Regions from separate parts of the Streptomyces sp. NPDC048290 genome, predicted to be linked through region 3. Evidence: riboswitches for the same ligand, from Rfam matches in the RefSeq annotation. Region 3 holds a riboswitch; each other region holds the start of a gene.
What was found. A riboswitch is a leader RNA that binds a small molecule or an ion and turns the genes downstream of it on or off. The one in region 3 is predicted to bind cobalamin.
Positions count from the first base shown of each region.

Region 1: it holds a riboswitch for cobalamin, as region 3 does, so the genes downstream of both, AB0D49_RS28065 (ABC transporter substrate-binding protein) here and AB0D49_RS32725 (acyl-CoA dehydrogenase family protein) in region 3, are expected to answer to the same signal.
Region 2: it holds a riboswitch for cobalamin, as region 3 does, so the genes downstream of both, AB0D49_RS28125 (prenyltransferase/squalene oxidase repeat-containing protein) here and AB0D49_RS32725 (acyl-CoA dehydrogenase family protein) in region 3, are expected to answer to the same signal.
Region 4: it holds a riboswitch for cobalamin, as region 3 does, so the genes downstream of both, metE (5-methyltetrahydropteroyltriglutamate--homocysteine S-methyltransferase) here and AB0D49_RS32725 (acyl-CoA dehydrogenase family protein) in region 3, are expected to answer to the same signal.

Region 1 covers NZ_JBEZLM010000018.1:143,104-148,241, reverse strand. The annotation lists gene AB0D49_RS28075 (MFS transporter) at 1-604, shown strand, start outside; gene AB0D49_RS28070 (class I SAM-dependent methyltransferase) at 611-1,360, shown strand; cobalamin riboswitch at 1,392-1,548, shown strand; gene AB0D49_RS28065 (ABC transporter substrate-binding protein) at 1,581-2,612, shown strand; gene AB0D49_RS28060 (iron ABC transporter permease) at 2,648-3,724, shown strand; gene AB0D49_RS28055 (ABC transporter ATP-binding protein) at 3,721-4,527, shown strand; gene AB0D49_RS28050 (Ppx/GppA family phosphatase) at 4,972-5,138, opposite strand, start outside.
Region 2 covers NZ_JBEZLM010000018.1:157,684-162,821, reverse strand. The annotation lists gene AB0D49_RS28130 (hypothetical protein) at 48-1,475, opposite strand; cobalamin riboswitch at 1,584-1,659, opposite strand; cobalamin riboswitch at 1,745-1,890, shown strand; gene AB0D49_RS28125 (prenyltransferase/squalene oxidase repeat-containing protein) at 2,004-4,769, shown strand; gene AB0D49_RS28120 (hypothetical protein) at 4,766-5,138, shown strand, end outside.
Region 3 covers NZ_JBEZLM010000024.1:146,667-151,804, forward strand. The annotation lists gene AB0D49_RS32715 (hypothetical protein) at 1-2,118, shown strand, start outside; gene AB0D49_RS32720 (cobalamin-binding protein) at 2,174-3,091, opposite strand; cobalamin riboswitch at 3,138-3,324, shown strand; partial or broken gene AB0D49_RS32725 (acyl-CoA dehydrogenase family protein) at 3,517-3,705, shown strand; gene AB0D49_RS32730 (enoyl-CoA hydratase/isomerase family protein) at 3,702-4,766, shown strand; partial or broken gene AB0D49_RS32735 (NAD(P)-binding domain-containing protein) at 4,763-4,855, shown strand; partial or broken gene AB0D49_RS32740 (3-hydroxyisobutyrate dehydrogenase) at 4,901-5,050, shown strand.
Region 4 covers NZ_JBEZLM010000001.1:13,428-18,565, forward strand. The annotation lists gene AB0D49_RS00070 (NAD(P)H-binding protein) at 1-698, opposite strand, end outside; gene AB0D49_RS00075 (type III polyketide synthase) at 1,353-2,540, shown strand; gene AB0D49_RS00080 (cupin domain-containing protein) at 2,590-3,156, shown strand; cobalamin riboswitch at 3,261-3,449, shown strand; gene metE (5-methyltetrahydropteroyltriglutamate--homocysteine S-methyltransferase) at 3,632-5,138, shown strand, end outside.

The sequences.
Region 1 (5,138 bases), on a different contig from region 3:
GGCGGGTACGTCCGGCGGGCTGCTGACCGGGGTGGCGGTGCTGCCGTTCGCCGCGAACCTGCTGGCGTTCTATCTGTATTTCTTCTTCCAGCACTTCCTGGCGGTGTACGCGGTGGAACGGGCGTCCGGCGCGTTCTACAGCCTGGTGCTGCTGCTGTGCTTCGCGCTGGTGATCGTCGTCCAGCCGCTCGCGTCCGGGCTGATCCGGCGGATGCCGTACGCGCTCGCCCTCACGGTCGGGTTCGCGGGGCTGGCGGCCGGTCTCGCGGTGCTGGCGGTCGGCAGCCGGGCGGCACTGCTGGCGGGCGGGGCGCTGATCACGCTCGGGGACATCGTGCTGTTCCTCAAGAACGATCTGGAGGCGCTGGGCCGCAGCTCCCGCTCCGACGCCGTCGTCTTCGGCCAGCAGCGGCTGGCGGCGGGGCTCGGCGCGTGCGCCAGCGGGGTGGTGGGCGGTCAGCTGTACGGGCTCGGCGAACAGGCCGGGTCCACCGGCTCGTTCTGGCTGCTGGCCGCCGCCCAGTGCGTCCTGCTGCCCCCACTGCTGCTCCTCCTGCGCCGCCCCTCCCCCTCCCTTTCACCCTCCCCCACGAAGGAGCACTGAGCCCGGATGACACGGACCGGTGGGTTCCAGGACGACGACTTCTGGACCGAGTTCCATGACTTCCTCTTCTCCGAGCAGCGTCACACCCAGGCCGCCGAACTGCTGGACAGCTCACCGCTGCTGTCCTTCCCGGCCGCCTCCCGGGTGCTGGACCTGTGCTGCGGTCCGGGGGTGTTCACCGTGCCGCTGGCGCTGCGCGGCCATACCGTGACCGGGGTGGACCGGAGCCTGCCGATGCTGGAGCGGGCCCGCGAGCGGGCGGCCGGGGCGGGCGTCGAGGTGACCCATGTGCGGGCGGACGCCCGGACGTACCGGGCGCCGGGCGCCTTCGATGTCGTCCTCAACATGTTCACGTCGTTCGGGTACTTCGAGGACCCGGCCGACAACGCGCGGATGCTGCGGACCATGTACGACTGTCTGGCTCCAGGGGGCACGCTGGTGCTGGATCTCGCGGGCAAGGAGTTGCTGGCCGGGCGGGTGAGCCCGCCGAAGGTGGTGCGGCGCGGGGAGGATCTGATGGTGCAGACGGACACCGTGCTGGACGACTGGGCGCGGCTGCGCAGCGACTGGGTGCTGGTGCGCGGTGAGCGGGTGACCCGGGCCAGGCTGGTGTGGTTCGTGTACAGCGCGGTGGAGTTGCGGCGGCTGGTGGAGGAGGCGGGGTTCGGCCGGGTGGAGGTCTTCGGCGGTTTCGACGGACGGCCCTATGACGAGACCGCGGAACGGCTGGTGCTGCGGGCGGTCCGCGCGGTGTGAGGTCCGCGGCCTTCTGGCCGTGGTGCGCGGATCGTAGGATCACCGCGTCACCCATCAACCGCGACGGGAATCAGGAAGCCGGTGCGAGTCCGGCACGGTCCCGCCACTGTGACCGGGGCGCGCGGCGTGGGCAGGCGGACACGGGCGTCGCTCCGGGAGTCAGGACACTGGCCTGTCGCGGGCCCGTTCCGAGGAGCGCGGACTCCCCAGGAGGCACATCGTGCACGACGGTCCTTCCCGTACCCCCCTGCCCGTCCCCGTCCGTCGCCGCCTGGCCGCGGCGCTCGCCCTGTCGGCGGTGCTGCTGGCCGCCGGGTGCGGCGGGTCCGGCGACCCGGCCGGGGCCGCCGGTCCGTCGGCCGCCCCGGCCGACGGCTTTCCGCTCACCGTGGAGAACTGCGGGGTGCGGACCACCTACGACGCGCCACCCGAGCGGGTGGTGACGATCCACCAGCATCCGGCGGAGCTGATGCTCGCGCTGGGCCTGAGGGACCGGATGGTCGGTACCGCGTTCCCCGACTCGGCGGTACTGCCCGCGCTGCGGTCGGACTTCGAGGCGATACCGGAACTGGCGGAGAAGGAGCCGTCGTTCGAGACGATCCTCGACACCGAACCCGATCTGGTCTACGGCGGCTACGGCAGCGCGTTCGCCGACAACGAGGGCCGCTCCCGGGAGGCGTTCGCCGACGCGGGTATCGACACCTACCTCAACCGCGAGTACTGCGCCGCGAACCAGTCGGTGACGATGCGGGACACCTACGACGAGATCCGCACCATCGGTGATGTCTTCGGTGTGCCGGAGCGGGCGGACGACCTGGTCGCGGAGTTGCGCGGCCGGGTCGACGGGGCGGCCACGGCGGTCGAGGGCGCGGACCGGGTACCGGTGTTCGTGTACGACAGCGGCGACAAGTCCGCGTTCACGGCGGGCGGCAAGGGCCTGGGCAGTGAGCTGATCCGGCTGGCGGGCGGCGAGAACGTGTTCGCCGATCTGGACGAGGTCTTCGGGGACGTCTCCTGGGAGCAGGTCGTCGAGCGCCGGCCGGAGGTCATCGCGATCTACGACTACGCCGGGGCCGGGAGCATCGAGCGGAAGAAGGAGTTCCTGCGGGCGCAGCCCGCGCTCGCGGACGTACCGGCGGTGCGCGACGAGCGGTTCGTGGTGCTGCCGCTGACCGCCACGCTGGTCGGTGTCCGGTCGGCGTACGCCGTGGAGGACCTGGCCCGCGCGCTGCACCCGGAGAGCTTCCGGTGACCCTGCCGGTCACGAAGTCCGCCGCCGACGGGGCCGTGGCGCGGCGGGCGGGCGGGCGGCGGCCGACGCCGACCGGGACGCTGCTGGCGCTGACCGTGCTGCTGCTGGTCTCGCTGACGGCGGGGCTGGCGATCGGGTCGGTGCCGGTGCCGCCGGGACAGGTGTGGGGCATCGTCACCCACGCGCTCGGCGCGGACTGGGTGGTGCCGGACTGGTCGGGGGCGCGGGAGACCATCGTGCTGGACGTCCGGGCGCCGCGGGTGCTGCTGGGCGCGGTGGTCGGCGCGGGGCTCGCGGTGACGGGTACGGCGATGCAGGCGCTGCTGCGCAATCCGCTCGCCGAGCCGTATCTGCTCGGGGTGTCCTCCGGGGCGTCGCTCGGGGCGGTCGTGGTGATCGTGTTCGGGGTGACCGTGCTGGGGCCGGTGTCGCTGCCGGTGGCCGCGTTCGCGGGCGCGCTGGGTTCACTGATGCTGGTCTACGTCACGGCCCGGACCGGCGGCCGGATCACCTCGGTACGGCTGGTGCTGGCCGGGGTGGCGATCGCGGCCGTGCTCACCGCGGCGATGCATCTGCTGCTGCTCACCGCGGACCGGGGCAATCAGGCGCGGGAGGTGCTGGCCTGGACGCTGGGCGGGCTCGGCGGGGTCGACTGGGGCGCGCTGTGGCTGCCGGTGGCGGCGCTGGCGGTCGGCGTCGCGGTGCTGCTGGCGCAGGCGCGGAAACTGAATCTGCTGCTGGCCGGTGAGGAGGCGGCGACCACGATGGGGCTGGACGTGGCCCGGTTCCGGGCGCGGATGTTCGTACTGCTGTCGCTGGTCACCGGGGTGCTGGTGGCGGCGGCCGGGCCGATCGGGTTCGTCGGGCTGATGCTGCCGCATGTGGTGCGGCTGCTGGTGGGCGGCGACCACCGGCGGGTGCTGCCGACGGCCGCGCTGGGCGGGGCGGTGTTCCTGGTCTGGGCCGATGTGGCGGCGCGGACGGTGGCGGCGCCGCTGGAGATCCCGGTGGGGGTGCTGACCGCGCTGTGCGGCGGCCCGTTCTTCCTGTGGCTGATGCGCCGGGACGCCCGGCGCGGTACGGATCGAGGAACGCATCGAGGAGGGGTATGAGCCCGGCCGAACTGGTGGTGGACGGGGTCACGCTCAGCGCGGGCGCCCGACGGCTGGTGGAGGATGTGTCGCTGGAGGCGGGGCCGGGGGACGTGATCGGTCTGGTCGGCCCGAACGGCAGCGGCAAGTCCAGTCTGCTGCGGGCGGTGTACCGGGTGCTGCGCCCGACCGCCGGGATGGTGCGGGTGGACGGGGCGGACGCCTGGTCGCTGCCGGTGCGGCGGCTGGCCCGTACGGTCGCGGCGGTGGTGCAGGAGGCGGGCGCCGACTTCGATCTGACGGTCCGGGAGGTGGTCGCGATGGGCCGCACTCCGCACAAGCGGCTCCTGGACGGGGACTCGGCGGACGATCTGCGGCTGGTCGCGGCGGCGCTGGACGCGGTGGACGCGTCCGCGCTCACCGACCGGCCCTTCGACGAGCTGTCCGGGGGCGAGCGGCAGCGGGTGCTGATCGCCCGCGCGCTCGCCCAGCAGCCCGCGCTGCTGGTGCTGGACGAGCCGACGAACCACCTGGACATCCGCCACCAACTGGAGATCCTCGCCACCCTGCGGGAGCTGCCCGCCACCGTCCTGGTCGCCCTGCACGACCTCAACCTCGCCGCGTACTACTGCGACCGGCTGTACGTCCTGCACGAGGGCCGCGTCGCCGCGTCCGGCCCACCCACCGAGGTCCTCACACCCCGGCTGCTGGCCGAGGTGTACGGGGTGACGGGCGAGGTCACGATCCATCCCCGCACGGGGTCCCCACAGGTGACGTTCCTGCCGCCGGGGGCAACGGCGGGGAGGAGGGTCGGGACGGGGTGAGGGGGACGGTAGGGGGAGCCCCCCCCGGGGCGGGGCGTGGAGGCGCCTCGCCCGGGGGGGGCTCCCGCGCGGGGGGGCTCCCACACGGGGGGCTCCCACACGGGGGGCTCCCACACGGGGGGCTCCCGCGGGGGGGGCTCCCGCGGGGGGGGCTCCCGCGGGGGGGGCTCCCGCGTCAGGGTGGGGGTCCCGCGTCAGGGTGGGGCAGACCGGCGAGGGCGGTTCCTGCACGGGGTGAGCCATGTCCCGCATGGGACGGCCCCCGCGCCCGGCGCCGGACGGGCCCCCAGGTGGCTCGCGCCCGGCCCCGGACTGGCCCCCAGGTGGCTCGCACCCGGCGCCGGACGGCCCCCCGGGTGGCTCGCGCCCGGCGTCGCGAGGAGCCGTCCCCGCGTGGGCGCGCTCCGTGCAGGAAGGTTTCCGCGCCGGGGTGCGAGCCGGGGCTCACGGCACCTGGTCGTACCGCGGCAGGGGCTCGGTGTGGTCCGCCAGGGTCGTCCACCAGCCGGGGCCGTCCTCCAGGTGGCGCAGGAGGACGCCCTCGCGCAGGGCCCAGGGGCAGACGGTGAGGGTCTTCAGACCGCTCAGCTTCATCGCGGTGTGGCCGACGA
Region 2 (5,138 bases), on a different contig from region 3:
GCGGCGGTGCGGGCCGGGGACGTCACCGCGTCCCCGGCCCGCGCCTCTCAGACGCCCCAGCGCAGGGCGAGGGTGTCGCCCACGTTCACCGTGGCGCCCCGGGTCGCCGCGGTGAACGCCGCTCCGTCGGTGCTGACCTTCCAGGTGCTGGAGCCGCTGTTGGCCTTGCCGTTGAGCGCGGTGACCGTGCCGGTGCCGGAGGCCGGGGTGACCGAGGTGACACAGCCCGCCGGGGTCGCGGCGGAGGCCGCGGCGTCCAGGACCGCGCCGAGGGTGGTGGTCGTACCGGTCGGGGTGATCGCGACCGAGCAGACCTTGAGGGTGCCGCTGCCGTCGTCGACCGTCAGCGCCAGCTTGGTGGCGGTGCCGGAGGTGAAGGTGGACTGACCCACCCACTGCGGGGCGCCCACCGTCGTCGGCAGCGGCGGGGCGGAGGTGAAGCCGCCGCCCGCGACCGCGCGCAGCCCGTCGATGGAGGCATAGGCGGACGGGGCGGTGTCGCTGGGCAGGTACTTGAAGCCGCCGCCCGGGTTGAACTGCTGGGCGATCAGGAAGTCCACCGGTGTCTTGCCCATCGGCGTGAGGAAGTCACCGGTCTGCGGGTTGATGCCGCAGGCGTTAAGGCCGGACACCGCCCAGCCGTTGGAGTCGGTGTTCGCCCCGAACATGGCGAGGAAGGCCCCGCTGTTCGACACCAGCTTGCTCTTCAGGAACGCCTTGGCCTGGGTGATGTCGGGGTCGGTGTTGGGGACGCCGGACACGCACAGCGCGGCCATCGCGGCGCCGGTCATGTCGATGTCGCTGGCGGCGGCGAGCTGGGTCGGGTTGCCCTCGGCCTTGCTGAAGTTCCAGCCGCCGTCGTTGTGCTGGTTGGCCCGGATACGGGTGACCATGGCGTCCCGCAGGGACTGGGGGACGCGGATCTGCCCGGCCTGGGTGCGGGCGCCGTTCAGGGCGAGCGCGGCGAACACCGTGCCGTTGAAGTTGGCCGACGGGCCGAAGTAGCCGGGTTCGGCGGTCTGCCAGTAGCGGTAGATGTCGGCGATCAGGTTGCGGGAGGCCGAGACGCGGGCCGGGTCGATCCCGGCGGCGTACGCGTTGAGGGTGCCGCGCTCGTAGTCGGTGACGACCGGGGAGGCGGACGGCCAGCCGCTGGTGGCCAGCAGATTGCGGTAGACGGTTCTGGCGTTCTTGCTGGTGTCGGTGCCCGGTACGACGTCCACGGCGGCGGTACCGGCCGCGGCGAACGCGCTGAACGCCCACTCGTTGGACAGCCCCGACCCGGCGTAGGAGCCGTCGGCCGCCTGGAGGCTGTCGAGGTAGGCGACCCCGTTGGTCTTGGAGGTGGCGATCTGGGCGGGGGTGGCGGTCGCGGCGGCGGGCAGGGTGGTGAGGGCGAAGGCGCCGAGGGCGGCGGCGGAGGTGAGGGTGAGCCGGCGCAGTGCGGTACGGCGGTGAGCGAGGCGCGGGGCCATGGCGTGCTCCAGGGATCAGGGGACGCCGGCCTCGCCGCGGCCGGACGGCCGAGGCGGGGGCCGCCGTCCTGGACGCGTGAACGGGCTGCCGGAAAAGGGCGCCGGGGTGGGCATTCGGGCTCGGACCGGCCTCCCGCCGTTCCACACCGCTGCGCGTCAGCCCCGGATTCGCACCGGGTTCCCCCACTCGGCAGTGCGGGACGGTACCTGACGGGGGTGCCGGTCGCCATAGGGCCAAAATCACCCGGCAGGGTGGTTTCTGCCGCGTCTTGACGCCCTGTGCGAACCGTGCTCAAATCCGGTCGATACGCAAAGAGTTCCAGGGGAAGCCGGTCGGATTCCGGCGCTGACCCGCAACCGTAGGTCCGGCCGCGCCGGGCGAGCCGGAGCACCTGGGGCGTGATCGAGCAACAGACGCCGTCGTGGACTACGGCGTGGTGCGACGGCTTCTCGCGCGGGCCCGGCCTGTACCGCGAGGGCCCTCGACCCACGTCCGGGCCCCGCGGGGACAGGACGAGGGGGACCGCGATGCGGACCGGAGAGCGAAGAGAGCGGCGCACGGGCGGCAGACCGGGGCCCTGGACGGCGGCCGGTACGGCACTGCTGGTGCTGGTCGCGGCCTGCGTGACATTCTTCACCGTCTCCTCGCCCGCGGCGGCCGATCCGATCGACGGCTGCACGGCCACGAAGGGCGCGATCGTCGCCGTCGACTTCGGCCCGTTCGGCGGCGAGGTCGAGCGGGGCTGCGACACCTCCCCCACCACCGGCTACGACCTGCTCCACGAGGGCGGGTTCAGCACCGCGGGCACCGACCACGACGGGCCCGCGTTCATCTGCCGCATCGGCTACGGCCCGTTCGACTCCGGCACCCAGTACCCGACGCCGGACAAGGAGTCCTGCGTCCTGACCCCGCCCGCCACCGCCTACTGGTCGTACTGGGTGGCCGAGCCGGGGGACGACGACTGGTCCTACTCCCAGTACGGGGCCATGGACCGGCGGCTGAACGACGGTGACGTGGACGCCTGGGTGTTCGGCGGCACGGACGTCGGCGGCACCACCGGCCGTCCCACGTTCAGCCCCGACGACGTCCGCGCCGGAGGCGGCGGGCCCACCCCGACACCGCCCGGTCCGACGCTGACCGGCGCGCCCGGCGAGATCGACGTGGACGGCGCCGCCGACTGGCTCAAGAGCCGTCTCACCGACGGCGAACGGATCGTGGACGAGGGCGCCACCGACGCCAATCCGTTCCTGACCGCGCTGACGGCGTTCGGGCTGGCCGCCGCCGAGGGCGACAGCGAGACCGTCGGCAAGGTCACCGACTTCCTGGCCTCCGCCGCCGGTCCCGTCGCCTACCCCAACGGCACGGACAAGGCGCCCGACGCCACCAGCGCGGCCCGTCTCGCGCTGCTCGCGTCGGTCACCGAACGCGATCCGCGTGACTTCGGCGGCCATGATCTGATCGGCGACCTGGTGGCGCACATCTGCCCGGCGGGCCCCGAGTCCGGTCCCGCCCCCGGCTGCACCGGCAAGGGCGACTTCGGGGACAGCGGCTACACCGAGGGCCAGGCGCTGGGCGTCCTCGCCCTGGCGCGCGCCGACGAGGAGCCGCCCGCAGCGACCGTCCAGCGGCTGACCCAGCTCCAGTGCCGTGACGGCGGAGTGACCAGCGTCCTCATCCGGCCGGGCGAGTACTGCGACGGCGACGCGGGGACCACCGGTCTGGTCGCCCTCGCCCTGCACACGGCGGGCGGGCAGGACGCGGCCGTGGACAAGGCCCTCGCCTATCTCGTCAAGAACCAGCGCGCGGACGGCGGGTTCCCGGCGTACACCGACTCCCCCACCGCGGGCGTCATCTCCACCGCGTACGCCGCGCAGGCGCTACGGGTGCTCGGGATGAAGAAGCAGGCCGACGCGGCGGTGGCGTGGCTGTCGCGGGAGCAGACCGAGGGCGGCGGCTTCGGCTTCGAGGAGGCGCAGACCGACCCTCAGCTGTACCCGACGGCGCTGGCGGTGCTCGCGGGCACCGGCAAGAGCCTGGCCGATCTGACGGTGAAGGAGCCGGAGCCCAGCGGCCCGCCCACCACCACCTCGCCCACCCCGACCCGGACCCCGCCGCCCGGCGCGGGCCCCGACCTGAAGAAGGGCGTCGCCTACCTCACCAGCGCCGCCCAGCTGAAGCAGGGCCGGTACTACACCGCCGGACCCGCCGTCTCCCGCGCCGACTTCGGGCTGACCATCGACGGCGCCTACGCGCTCGCCGCGACCGGCCTGGACAACGACGCGCTGCGCGGCATCGTCGACTTCCTGGACGAGCGGGGCACCGACGGCGAGGGACGCACGATCCGCGACTACATGAAGATCGGCACCGAGTACGCCTCGGGCGGCTTCATCGGCAAGACCGCCCTGCTCGCCGAGTCCGTCGGCCGTGACCCGCGCGACTTCGCCGGACAGGACCTGATCGGCGCGCTGGAGACGGCGGTGTGCGCGAAGGCCAGCGCGGCACCGGACCGCTCCTGTGCCGCGAAGGGCAACTACACGTACGCCACGTCCGTGTTCTCCCAGTCCCTGGGGATCATGGCGCAGTTGCGGGCGGGCGAGGAGGACGCGGCGGCCGAGCCGATCGCGTACCTCGCGGGGCTTCAGCACGACGACAGCGGCGCCTGGCCGAGCCTGATCCCGTCCACGGGCGACTCGGACGTGGACTCCACGGCGATGGCCGCGATGGCGCTGGATCTGGCGGGTGACAACGCGGCCGTCGACAAGGCGCTGCGGTGGATCGCGGACCAGCAGCAGTCCAGCGGTGGTTTCAAGAGTTCGATCGGCACCTCCGTGAACTCCACGGCCCTGGCGATCCAGGGGCTGTCCCTGGACGCGGGCGCCTATCCGAAGGAGATCGCGGCGGCCCGGAAGTTCCTGGCCGCGCAGCAGAACGGCGACGGCGGTTTCAATGTGGCCGCCGAGGGCCAGCGCGGCTCCGATCTGCGGGCGTCCACCCAGGCGGTGGGCGGCGCGACCGGCATCTCGTTCGCCTATCTGGAACAGTCCCTGGAGGGCACCTCGCCGCAGCCCACGCCCCGGCCCAGCGGGTCCACCCCGGACATCGTGACGCCCGGCGAGTCCGGTGGCGGCACGGGCGGCGGCGACTTCACCGCGGACGGCGGCAGCGGGGGCCTCGCCTCCACCGGCGTCCAGGTCACCATGCTCGCCGCCATCGCCGCACTGCTGGTGCTGGCGGGCTGGCGGGTCGTGGTGGTGGCCCGGCGCCGCACCGCCGGGACGGGAGACGGACGATGAGGCGGCCGACGGCGCTCGCGGCCCGGGTGACGGCCGCCCTGGCCCTCACCGGCGCCGCGCTCACCGCGACCACCGCCCCGGCGGCGGCCGACCCGCAGCCGATGGGCCGGTGCACCACCAGCTCCGGGGCGGTGCTGGCGGTCGACTTCAGCGACTGGGGCGGGCCCATCCTGCGGTCCTGCGGCACCACCCCGACCACCGGCTACGAACTCCTCAACCAGGGCGGCTGGCGCACCACCGGCACCGGGCACGACGGTCCGGCGTTCATCTGCCGCATCGGCTACAGCGGCCACCAGAACGGCAGGCAGTATCCGACCGCCGCCCAGGAGGACTGTGTCCTGACCCCGCCCGCCTCCGCGTACTGGTCGT
Region 3 (5,138 bases):
GACTGGAAGACCCTCCACCTCTGGGACCGCCGCACCTGGACGGCGGTCCGGGTCGACCACCACACGGACGGGCCCTCGGCCACGGTGAAGCTGCCGCCGGGCGACTACTTCGCGGTCATGATGCACAGCGCGTGGGAGCGGCCCGACTATCTGCTCAGCCGCGCCTTCTCGGTCGGTTCGGCCGGCAAGACGGTCACCTTCGACGAGCGCGCGGCCAAGGAGACCGCGATCCGTGTCGACGACACCACCGCCACCCGGGAGAGCATGTCCGCGTGGATCAGAGTCCCGGGCGGCGACACGGCTGGCTCCGTCGGCTCCGGTGACCGCAAGGTGTACGCGACCCCGTTCTCGGTGAGCGGCGTCTCCCTGCGGGTGCACGAGGTGCTCGTCAAGAAGGGTTCCTCGGACAGTGTGCCGAGCCCGTACGTCTACGACCTCACCCACAGCTTCGACAACACCGTCCCCGCCTCCCCCGTGAAGACGGTCCGTACCGCGGCCCTCGCCAAGACCGTCACGAAGATCGGCGCCCCGGGCATACGGACGACGGCCTCGCTGCTCAACTCCCCGGACTTCCCCGAGGGCGGCGCGTACCTCGGAGCCCCGGTGTCCGCCGGCGGCTCGGTCACCGAGTACGCCCTCCCGAACCGCACCCAGAGGCGGTCGCTGAGCTACGGCAAGGACGGTCTGACCCTCAGTCTCCCCAACCGCCGACCGGCGGCCGGCACCAGCGCGGGCGAGACCCTGGGCACGGCCCCGTTCCAGCCGACGACCCCGGCCCACCCCGGCTCCTACCGGATGGCCAGCGACCGGATCACGCTGCACGAGTCGGGTGCCTTCGACGACGCGTCCGGCAACCCCGGGATCGAGCGCCGCGCCTCCTACGCGTACAAGCTCACCTCGGCCGCCGGTGTCACCTACGCGGAGGCCGCCGGTCTCGACGCGTACGACTATGTCAATTCGTCCGTCCTGCCCTGGTCGCTGACGACGTACACCCTCGACCAGACCGTCGAGCGCCGGGTGCCGTCCGCCCGGCTGTCCCCGTCCGTGCACAGCCGGTGGACGTTCCGCTCGGCGCAGACCAGGGGCCAGGACCTGCCGCTGATCGACACCAGGCTGAGCGTTCCGGGGCTGGACGCGTACGGACGCGCGGCGGCCGGTCCGGTGCGGGTCCTGGCGAGCGCGACCACCCGCGACACGGACCCGGCGGAGGCGAACACCAGGGTCACCGGACTCGCCCACTCGACGGACGACGGCCGGACCTGGACCGAGTCACCGGTCGCCGCAGACGGTTCGGCCACGGTCCATGTCCCCGCCGGGGCCTCGTTCGTCACGCTGCGGGTGACCGCCGCCGACGACCAGGGCGGCAGTCTGACCCGCACGATCACCCGGGCGTTCGCCGGTCCGGCACCGGACGGCGACGAGGTGGTGGGCTCGACCCGTATCTCGAACGTCACTGTCAACGCGAACAAGCCGGTGCGGCTGTCCCACGAGCATCTCCAGAGCTTCAACGCCACGTTCACGGCCACCGACCCGTCGGGGATCGCGAGCGGGGACCTGTATCTCTACCGGGGTTCGTACGCCAGCCCCGTCGCCGTTCTGCACGGCGCGTTCGCGGCGACCTGCACCAAGGTGAACGCGACCACGTCGAGGTGCACGACTCCGTTCGCCTACCTCTATCCGCGCGGACAGCTAGGCCGCAACTCCTTCGCCGGCACCTGGAAGGCGGCCGTCTGGGCGCGCTCCGCCGACGGCAGGAGCCATGCCGATCTGCACTCCGCCAAGTCCGTGTCCGTGCTGCGGGACGCCATGCTGAACGCCAACGCGGGTCCCGAGCCGGTGGCCAAGGGCAAGACGCTGACCGTCACCGGCTTGCTGGAACACGCGGACTGGGAGATGCGCGGCGGCTATCCCGGCTACGCCGGCCAGAAGGTGAAGCTCCAGTTCCGGAAGAAGGGGGCGTCCGCCTACACCACGGTGAAGACGGTCACCACCGACCGCTCCGGAAAGCTGAGGACCACGGTGAAGGCGGCGACGGACGGCTACTGGCGCTACTCCTTCGCCGGTTCCTCCACCACGGCGACCGCGACCGCGCCCGGCGACTACGTGGACGTCCGCTGACCGAGGTCCGCCCGGGGGGCTGAGGCCGGGTGTCCGGTCCCCCGCGACGGTGCCGTCAGGCGGGCAGCAGGCGGGCCTCGGCCGTCGTCACCGGAGCCCCCGCCCGTACCCCCCTCAGCACCCACGCCAGTACCTCCGCCCCCCGGACCACCCGTGGGCCGGGGCGGTTGTAGTACGCCGGGCCGTCCAGGACCCAGACGCGGTTCTCGCGGACCGCGGGGAGGTCCTGCCAGCCGGGGAGGGTGGTGAGGAGGTGGGTCTCGCGCAGGGTGCGGTCGGGGGGGAAGCCGCAGGGGAGGAGCAGGAGGACGTCCGGGGCGGCGGCGCGGAGGGCCTCCCAGGTGGTCGGGGTGGTGTGGTCGCCGGGGGAGGCGAGCAGGGGTGTGCCGCCCGCCGCCGTGATCTGGTCCGGGACCCAGTGGCCGGCCGGCCAGAGGGGGTCGAGCCATTCGATCGCGGCGACCCGGGGACGGGGGCCCCGTGCGGTCGCCGCGCGGACCCGGGACAGACGGGCCGTCAGGTCCGCCCGGCGGCGCTCCGCGCGGTCCCGTACGCCGAGCAGGTCGCCGACCGTGACCAGGCAGTCCAGGACGTCGTCCAGGGTCCGGGGTTCGAGGCTCAGGACGCGGGTGTCGGCGTTCAGGGCGCGGACCGCCGTGCCGACCCGTTCGTAGGAGACCGCGCAGACCGCGCACAGGTCCTGGGTCAGGACCACGTCGGGGCGGGCCGCCGCCAGGGCCTCGGTGTCCAGGGTGTAGAGGGAGGAGCCGGAGTGTGCCGCGCCGCCGACCGCGTCGGAGATCTCCCGGCTGGACAGGCGGTCCTGGTCCAGGTCAGCGCCGGTCACCACGGGGACCTGTGCCACCTCCTGGGGCGGCCAGTCGCATTCGTGCGTACGGCCGACCAGGCGGGAGGCCAGGCCCAGTTCCGCGACGATGTCGGTGGCCGCGGGGAGCAGGGAGGCGATGCGCATGGCGGGAGCCTAGGGGGCGGCTCGCTGGATTTAGTAGGACGTCCAACTATATAGTCGGGGGCATGGCCCGCGGTGCGGGGAAGCCGGTGTGACTCCGGCCCGGTCCCGCCACTGTGACCGGGGAGTCCACCGTCGGGCGACACGCCACTGACGAGAGGGCAGAGTCGTCGGGAAGGTGGGCGGCGCGCGCTGATCCGGGAGTCAGGATACCGGCCGGGGGTTTCGTTCCGTGTGGTCCACGAGGATGGAGCAGACACGCATGGCACCGGTGTGCACCCCGCCCCACCAGTGACTTCGCAGTCCTGGCCGTGATCGCCTCACCGCTCTCTGACGGTCTCCAGCCCTTCCCGGACCCCTCGACCCGGAACGCCGCTGATCCCATCCGAGGAGAGCAGACGACCCATGCGCCCATCGCCCCGTACCTGCGGTTCGCCACCGACACCGGGTACACGGTCGCCGACCGGGCGCTCCCACCGCACGGCGGTTACGGCTACCTCAGCGAGTACGGCATCGAGAAGATCGTGCGCGACCCGCGGGTCCAGCAGATCCTGGAAGGAACCGACGAGATCATGCGAGTCATCGTGGCCCGCGGACTGACGGAGGCGTTCGGATGAGCGGGGTCCAGTTCCACGTCCGGGGGCGGGCCGCCCATGTCGTCCTGGACCGGCCCGAGGCGCTCAACGCGCTCAGCCACGCCATGGTCCGGGACATCGACCGGGCCCTCACCGACTGGGCGGCCGACCCCGCCGTCGAGACCGTCGTGCTCACCGGCGCCGGGGAGCGCGGGCTGTGCGCCGGGGGCGACATCCGCGCCATCCACGCCGACGCCCGGGACGGCGACGGCACCGCCACGGCCGCGTTCTGGTACGACGAGTACCACCTCAACGCCCGGATCGCCCGCTATCCCAAGCCGTACGTCGCCGTCATGGACGGCATCGTCATGGGCGGCGGGGTCGGGCTCTCCGGGCACGGCAGCGTCCGGATCGTCACCGAGCGCTCCCGGGTCGCGATGCCCGAGACCGGCATCGGCTTCGTGCCCGACGTCGGCGGCACCCACCTCCTCGGGCTCGCCCCCGGCGAACTCGGCACCCACCTCGCCCTGACCGGCGCCGCGATCGGCGCCGGGGACGCCCTGCTCACCGGCCTCGCCGACCACTACGTCCCCGCCGCGACCCTGCCCGCCCTCCTCGCCGACCTCGGCGACCTGCCCGTCCGGGACGCCCTCGCCCGCCATGCGCAGCCGCCGCCCGCCGGGGAACTCGCCGCCCACCGGGCCTGGATCGACGCCTGCTACAGCGCCCCCGACGTGGAGGAGATCGTGGAACGCCTCTTCGCGCACGGCGACCCCGCCGCCAAGGAGACCGCCGAGACCCTGCTCACCAGGTCGCCCACCGCGCTCAAGGTCACCCTCGCCGCGCTGCGCCGCGCCCGGCGGCTCGGCTCCCTGGAGCAGGTCCTCGACCAGGAGTACCGCGTCTCGCTCGCCGCGCTCACCGCCCCCGACCTGGTCGAGGGCATCCGCGCCCAGGTCGTCGACAAGGACCGCGCCCCACGCTGGTCCCCGGCGACCCTGGCCGAGGTCACGGACACCGAGGTGGCCCGCCACTTCCAGCCCCTCGGCGCCCGCGAACTGGGCCTCGCCGCGTCCGGCGGCACCGAGGAGGCGGCCTGGTGAGCGCCCGTACGGTCGCCTTCGTCGGGCCGGGGCACATGGGCGCCCCGATGGCCGCCAGCCTCGCCACCGCCGGACACCGGGTGCGCGGCTACGACCTGGCCGTGACGCCGGGTCCCGGTCTGGAGGCCGCCGCGTCCGCCCCGGCGGCCCATGCGGGCGGTGTCGACACCCAACTCGATCTCAGAGCAGCCGAGTTGTATGCCATGTATGCCGAACAGACGGGCGTGGGTGAGGACTTCTCCGGGATCGTCCGCGCGATCCGGGACCGGAGCGGTAGCAGGTGACCGTCAGCCGGTTCGCCGTGGGTAAACGTTCGGTATAGGTGAGATTCCGTGGTCGGCCGGGGCATTGGCCGGATTCCCGTCCCCGAGT
Region 4 (5,138 bases), on a different contig from region 3:
CCGAAGCCCTGGCCGCGCCAGCGGGCGACCATCTCGTCCTCGCTCAGCGCCACGAACCGGATGTCCCGGCCGAGCACTTCGGCGAGCACGGCGGTGCGTTCGGGCGCGGTCAGCGCCTCGGGCCCGGTCAGCCAGTACTCGGCGCCGTCATGGCTCTCCCGGTCGGTGAGCACGGCCGCGGCGACATCGGCGATGTCGGCCTCGTGCACCAGGGAGCTGGGCATCCCGGGGAAGCCGTCGCGGACCACGCCCTCGCTGCGGACCGACGGCGCCCACTCCAGGGTGTTGGACATGAACTCCACCGGCGCCAGCGCGGTGACCTCCAGCGGGCTCGCGGCGAGCGCCTCGTCGAGCGGGGTCTTCTCGGCGCCGCCCTTGAGCACGGTCACCCGGCGCACCCCGGCGGCGACGGCCGCGGCGACGATGCCGGGGGCGTTGTCGAGGGGGGCGTAGCCGTCGCCGAAGCTGATCAGATGGGCGGCGCCGACCCCGGCGAAGGCGGCGGGGAGGGTGGCGGTGACACCGAGGTTCCCGGCGGCCACCTCGACGCCCGGGGGCAGCTCGGCGGTCGCGGGGTCCCGGGTCAGGGCCCGTACCGGGTGCCCGGTGGCGAGCAGCCGGGCGACGAGATGGCGGCCCACGGTGCCGGTGGCGCCGGTGACGAGAACGGTCTTGGAGTGGGTCATGGAGTGGGTCATGGAGTGGCTCCTTGGTCGACTGCCCGCCACGCTAGAAACCCTTGCGGTCAGCTCCGGTCCGCGATCCCCCGAAGGCCCCACCTCACGCCCGCCCCCGCCACCGCGGGCCGTGCCGCCCGCCACGCCACGGGACCGTGTGCCGCCGGTCCGCCCCCACACCCCGCCTCGCGCCCACATCCCGCCGCCCCGTCACGGACCCCGCCACCTGCCGTGCCGCCTCACCGTCCTGCCGCTCCACCACCGCCCGCGGGCCGCGCCGCCAGCCACGCCACGCCACGGGACCGTGTGCCGCCGGTCCGCCCCCACACCCCGCCCCGCCCCCACATCCCGCCGCCCCGTCACGGACCCCGCCACCTGCCGTGCCGCCTCACCAGCGACCACGCGCCCCACCCCGTCACCCGCCCGCGCCCCCTCCGCCCGCCCCTCGCCGCCCCATCCCGCCCCACCGCCGTCCGCCCGCCGGGGCGGAGCGTGTGCCCCGGCGTGCGCCCCGGTCCGGGGCGGGGTTCCGCGCCCCTTCCCCGCCGCCCGCACTCCCATCTCACGCTATCGGGTGCGTTTAGTGTGCTTGTCGCATGTTCCTTGGACATGCCGGGCAAGCACCGGTCTGCCGAGACGGATCTCATACGCGGATCATCTCTGAAGGGGGAAACCATGCCTGTTCTGTGCCGCCCCGCGGTCGCCGTACCCGAGTACACGATCACCCATGAACAGACCCTGGGTCTGGCCCGTTCGCTGTACGCCGGGCACGAGCAACTACCGCTCGCGCTCCGGCTGATCGGCAACACCGGGGTGCGCAAGCGCCATATCGTGCAGCCGCTCGACCGTACGCTCCGGCACCCGGGATTAGAGGCACGCAACGCCACGTACGAGGCGGAGGCCAAGGCGCGGGTGCCGGACGTCGTGGAGCGGGCCCTGAAGAACGCCGGGCTCGGAGCGCGGGACATCGACGTCATCATCTATGTGTCGTGCACGGGCTTCATGATGCCGTCGCTGACCGCCTGGATGATCAACACGCTGGGGTTCCGGTACGACTGCCGGCAGATCCCCATCGCCCAGCTCGGCTGTGCGGCGGGCGGCGCGGCCATCAACCGGGCGCACGACTTCTGCATGGCCCACCCGGGCTCCAACGCCCTCATCGTGGCCTGCGAGTTCTGCTCGCTGTGCTACCAGCCGACCGATCTGACGGTGGGCAACATGCTCTCCAACGGCCTGTTCGGCGACGCGGTGGCCGCCGCCGTGGTGCGCGGCATGGGCGGCACCGGCATCGAGCTGGAGGCCAACGGCTCCTATCTGGTGCCGGACAGCGAGGACTGGATCGCCTACCGGGTGCGGCCCACCGGCTTCCACTTCATGCTGGACCGCCGGGTGCCCGGCACCATGGAGCAGCTCGCCCCGGCGCTGTCCTCGCTGGCCGCCCAGTACCGGCGGGACGCCAGCGCGCAGAGCTTCTATCTGATCCACGCGGGCGGGCCGCGCATCCTGGACGACCTCAGCCACTATCTCGGGGTGCCGTCGGAGATGTTCCGCTTCAGCCGGGCCACGCTCGCCGAGTACGGGAACATCGCGAGCGCGGTCGTCCTGGACGCGCTGCGCCGGCTGTTCGAGGAGGGCGGCTGCGCGCCGGGGGCGTCGGGGATGATCGCCGGGTTCGGGCCGGGCATCACCGCCGAGATCTCCCTCGGCCGATGGACCACCGACAGCCCGGAACCCGCGGCCGAGCAGGGCGCCGGTTCCGGCGTGCGGGCCGATCCGGCGGGCGCCGCCCCGGTACGGGTCCCCGCGCAGGCCCCGGCGCCCGCGACCGACACGGCGGCGGTCTCCACGGAGGGCCCCGTATGACGGCGGCCGATCCGGACCCGACCGTCCGCCGCCGTCCGCCGCGTACCCGGTGACCGCGGGCGCGTCCGCCGGGCCGCTGATCGTGCCGCCCGGCCGGGGGCGGACCGTGGCGGTCGCCGCCCAGCGGGTCACGTTCAAGGTGACCGGCGAGCACTCCCGCGTGGCGTCCACCTTCGAGGTCGTCGTCCCGCCCGGCTTCGATGTGGGCGCCCACACCCACACGCACAGCGAGGAGCTGTTCTACGTCATCGAGGGCGAGTTGGAGGTGCTCGCGTTCGAGCCGCTGGTGCGGACCCCGGACCACTGGCGGGAGTGGGAGTCCGCCGCCGGTGAGCGGGCCGTACGGGCGGGCCCCGGCACGCTGCTGTTCGTACCGCCGGGCTGTCCGCACGCGTTCGCCAACACCGGCCCGGACCCCGCCCGGGTGCTGTTCCAGGCGGCCCCGCCCCCGGCGCACGAGCGGTACTTCGAGGAACTCCTCGCCCTGCTGGACGGCGCGGGCGAGGACGGAGGAGAGATCGATCACGCGGCGATCGCCGCGCTGCGGCTGCGCTACGACGTCCAGCAGCTCACCCCGCTGCGCTACGCACCGCCCGCCGCCCCGGCACCCCGCTGAGCACGGCGGTCACGCTCCCGTGCCGTGTCCGCTCCCCCGGACACGGCACGGGTGGGACGTCATGTACGCGATGGCGCGGTAGCGGTTAGGGTGGCCGGTGCAGCTGGTTCGTCCCGTCCGCCAGGCGGGATGTCGTAAGAGGGAACCCGGTGGGAATCCGGGACTGCCCCGCAGCGGTGAGTGGGAACGACCGCCGTCATACGCACTGGGTCCGGGAGAACGGGCCTGGGAAGCGACGGCCAGTAGGTGTCCTGACGTCGTCAGGACGGGCCCGCGAGTCCGAAGACCTGCCACTGCCCGTGCGCGGACCTCCGTGCGCGGACATTCCGGTGACCTCGTGGGCGGGTCGGCGTACAGAGCCAGGCCAAGGACCGTGCCATGCCGCGCGCGGACCGGGACCGCCCGGCCTCGTCACCCTTCGCGTCCGCGTCCCGTCGCCGGGATCTCAGGGATTCATCTCGCGAAGGAGATCTCCGTGACCAGCAAGTCCGCAGCCGCGGCAGCACGGGCCACCGTGTACGGCTACCCCCGTCAGGGACAGCACCGGGAACTGAAGAAGGCGATCGAGGGCTACTGGAAGGGCCGCGTCACCGCCGACGCGCTGCGCGCCACCGCCGCCGAACTGCGCTCCGCCAACTGGCGCCGGCTCACCGAGGCGGGCATCGCCGAGGTCCCCACCGGTGACTTCTCGTACTACGACCATGTGCTGGACACGAGTGTGATGGTCGGCGCGATCCCCGCCCGGCACCGGGAGGCGGTGGCCGCCGACGCGCTGGACGGCTACTTCGCGATGGCGCGCGGCACGCAGGACGTGGCGCCGCTGGAGATGACGAAGTGGTTCGACACGAACTACCACTACCTGGTGCCCGAGCTGGGCCCGGACACCGTCTTCGCCGCCGACTCCGCCATGCAGGTCGCCGAACTGGCCGAGGCGCTGGCGCTGGGGCTGACCGCCCGTCCGGTGCTGGTCGGCCCGGTCACGTATCTGCTGCTGGCCAAGCCCGCGCCGGGCGTGGCCGCCGACTTCGATCCGCTGACCCTGCTGGACCGGCTGCTGCCGGTGTACGCGGAGGTGCTCGCCGATCTGCGGGCGGCCGGTGCCGAGTGGGTCCAGCTGGACGAGCCCGCCCTGGTCCAGGACCGCACCCCGGCCGAGCTGAACGCCGCCGCTCGCGCCTACCGTGACCTCGGTGCCCTCACCGACCGGCCGAAGCTGCTGGTGGCCTCGTACTTCGACCGGCTCGGGGACGCGCTGCCGGTGCTCGCGAAGGCGCCCGTGGAGGGGCTCGCGCTGGACTTCACGGAGTCCGCCGCCGCCAACCTGGACGCGCTCGCCGCGGTCGGCGGGCTGCCCGGCAAGCGGCTGGTGGCCGGTGTCGTCAACGGCCGCAACATCTGGGTCAACGACCTCAGCCGGTCCCTGTCCACCCTGGGCACCCTGCTGGGGCTCGCCGACCGGGTCGACGTGGCCGCGTCCTGCTCGCTGCTCCATGTGCCGCTGGACACCGCCCCGGAGCGGGACATCGAACCGCAGGTCAGGCGCTGGCTGGCGTTCGCCCGGCAGAAGACCGCGGAGATCGTCACGCTGGCCAAGGGGCTCGCCGGGGGCACCGACGCCATCGCCGCCCAACTGGCCGCCAACCGGGCCGACCTGGCGTCCCGCGCGGGCTCGCCGATCACCCGCGACCCGGCGGTGCGGGCCCGTGCCGCCGCCGTCACGGACGCCGACGCCCGCCGCTCCCAGCCGTACGCCGAGCGGACCGCGGCGCAGCGCGCCCACCTCGGGCTGCCGCTGCTGCCGACCACCACCATCGGCTCCTTCCCGCAGACCGACGCGCTGCGCACGGCCCGCGCCGATCTGCGGGCCGGGCGGATCGACACCGCCGGGTACGAGGACCGCATCAAGAGCGAGATCCGGGACGTGCTGACGTTCCAGGAGAAGGCCGGTCTCGATGTCCTGGTGCACGGCGAGCCCGAGCGCA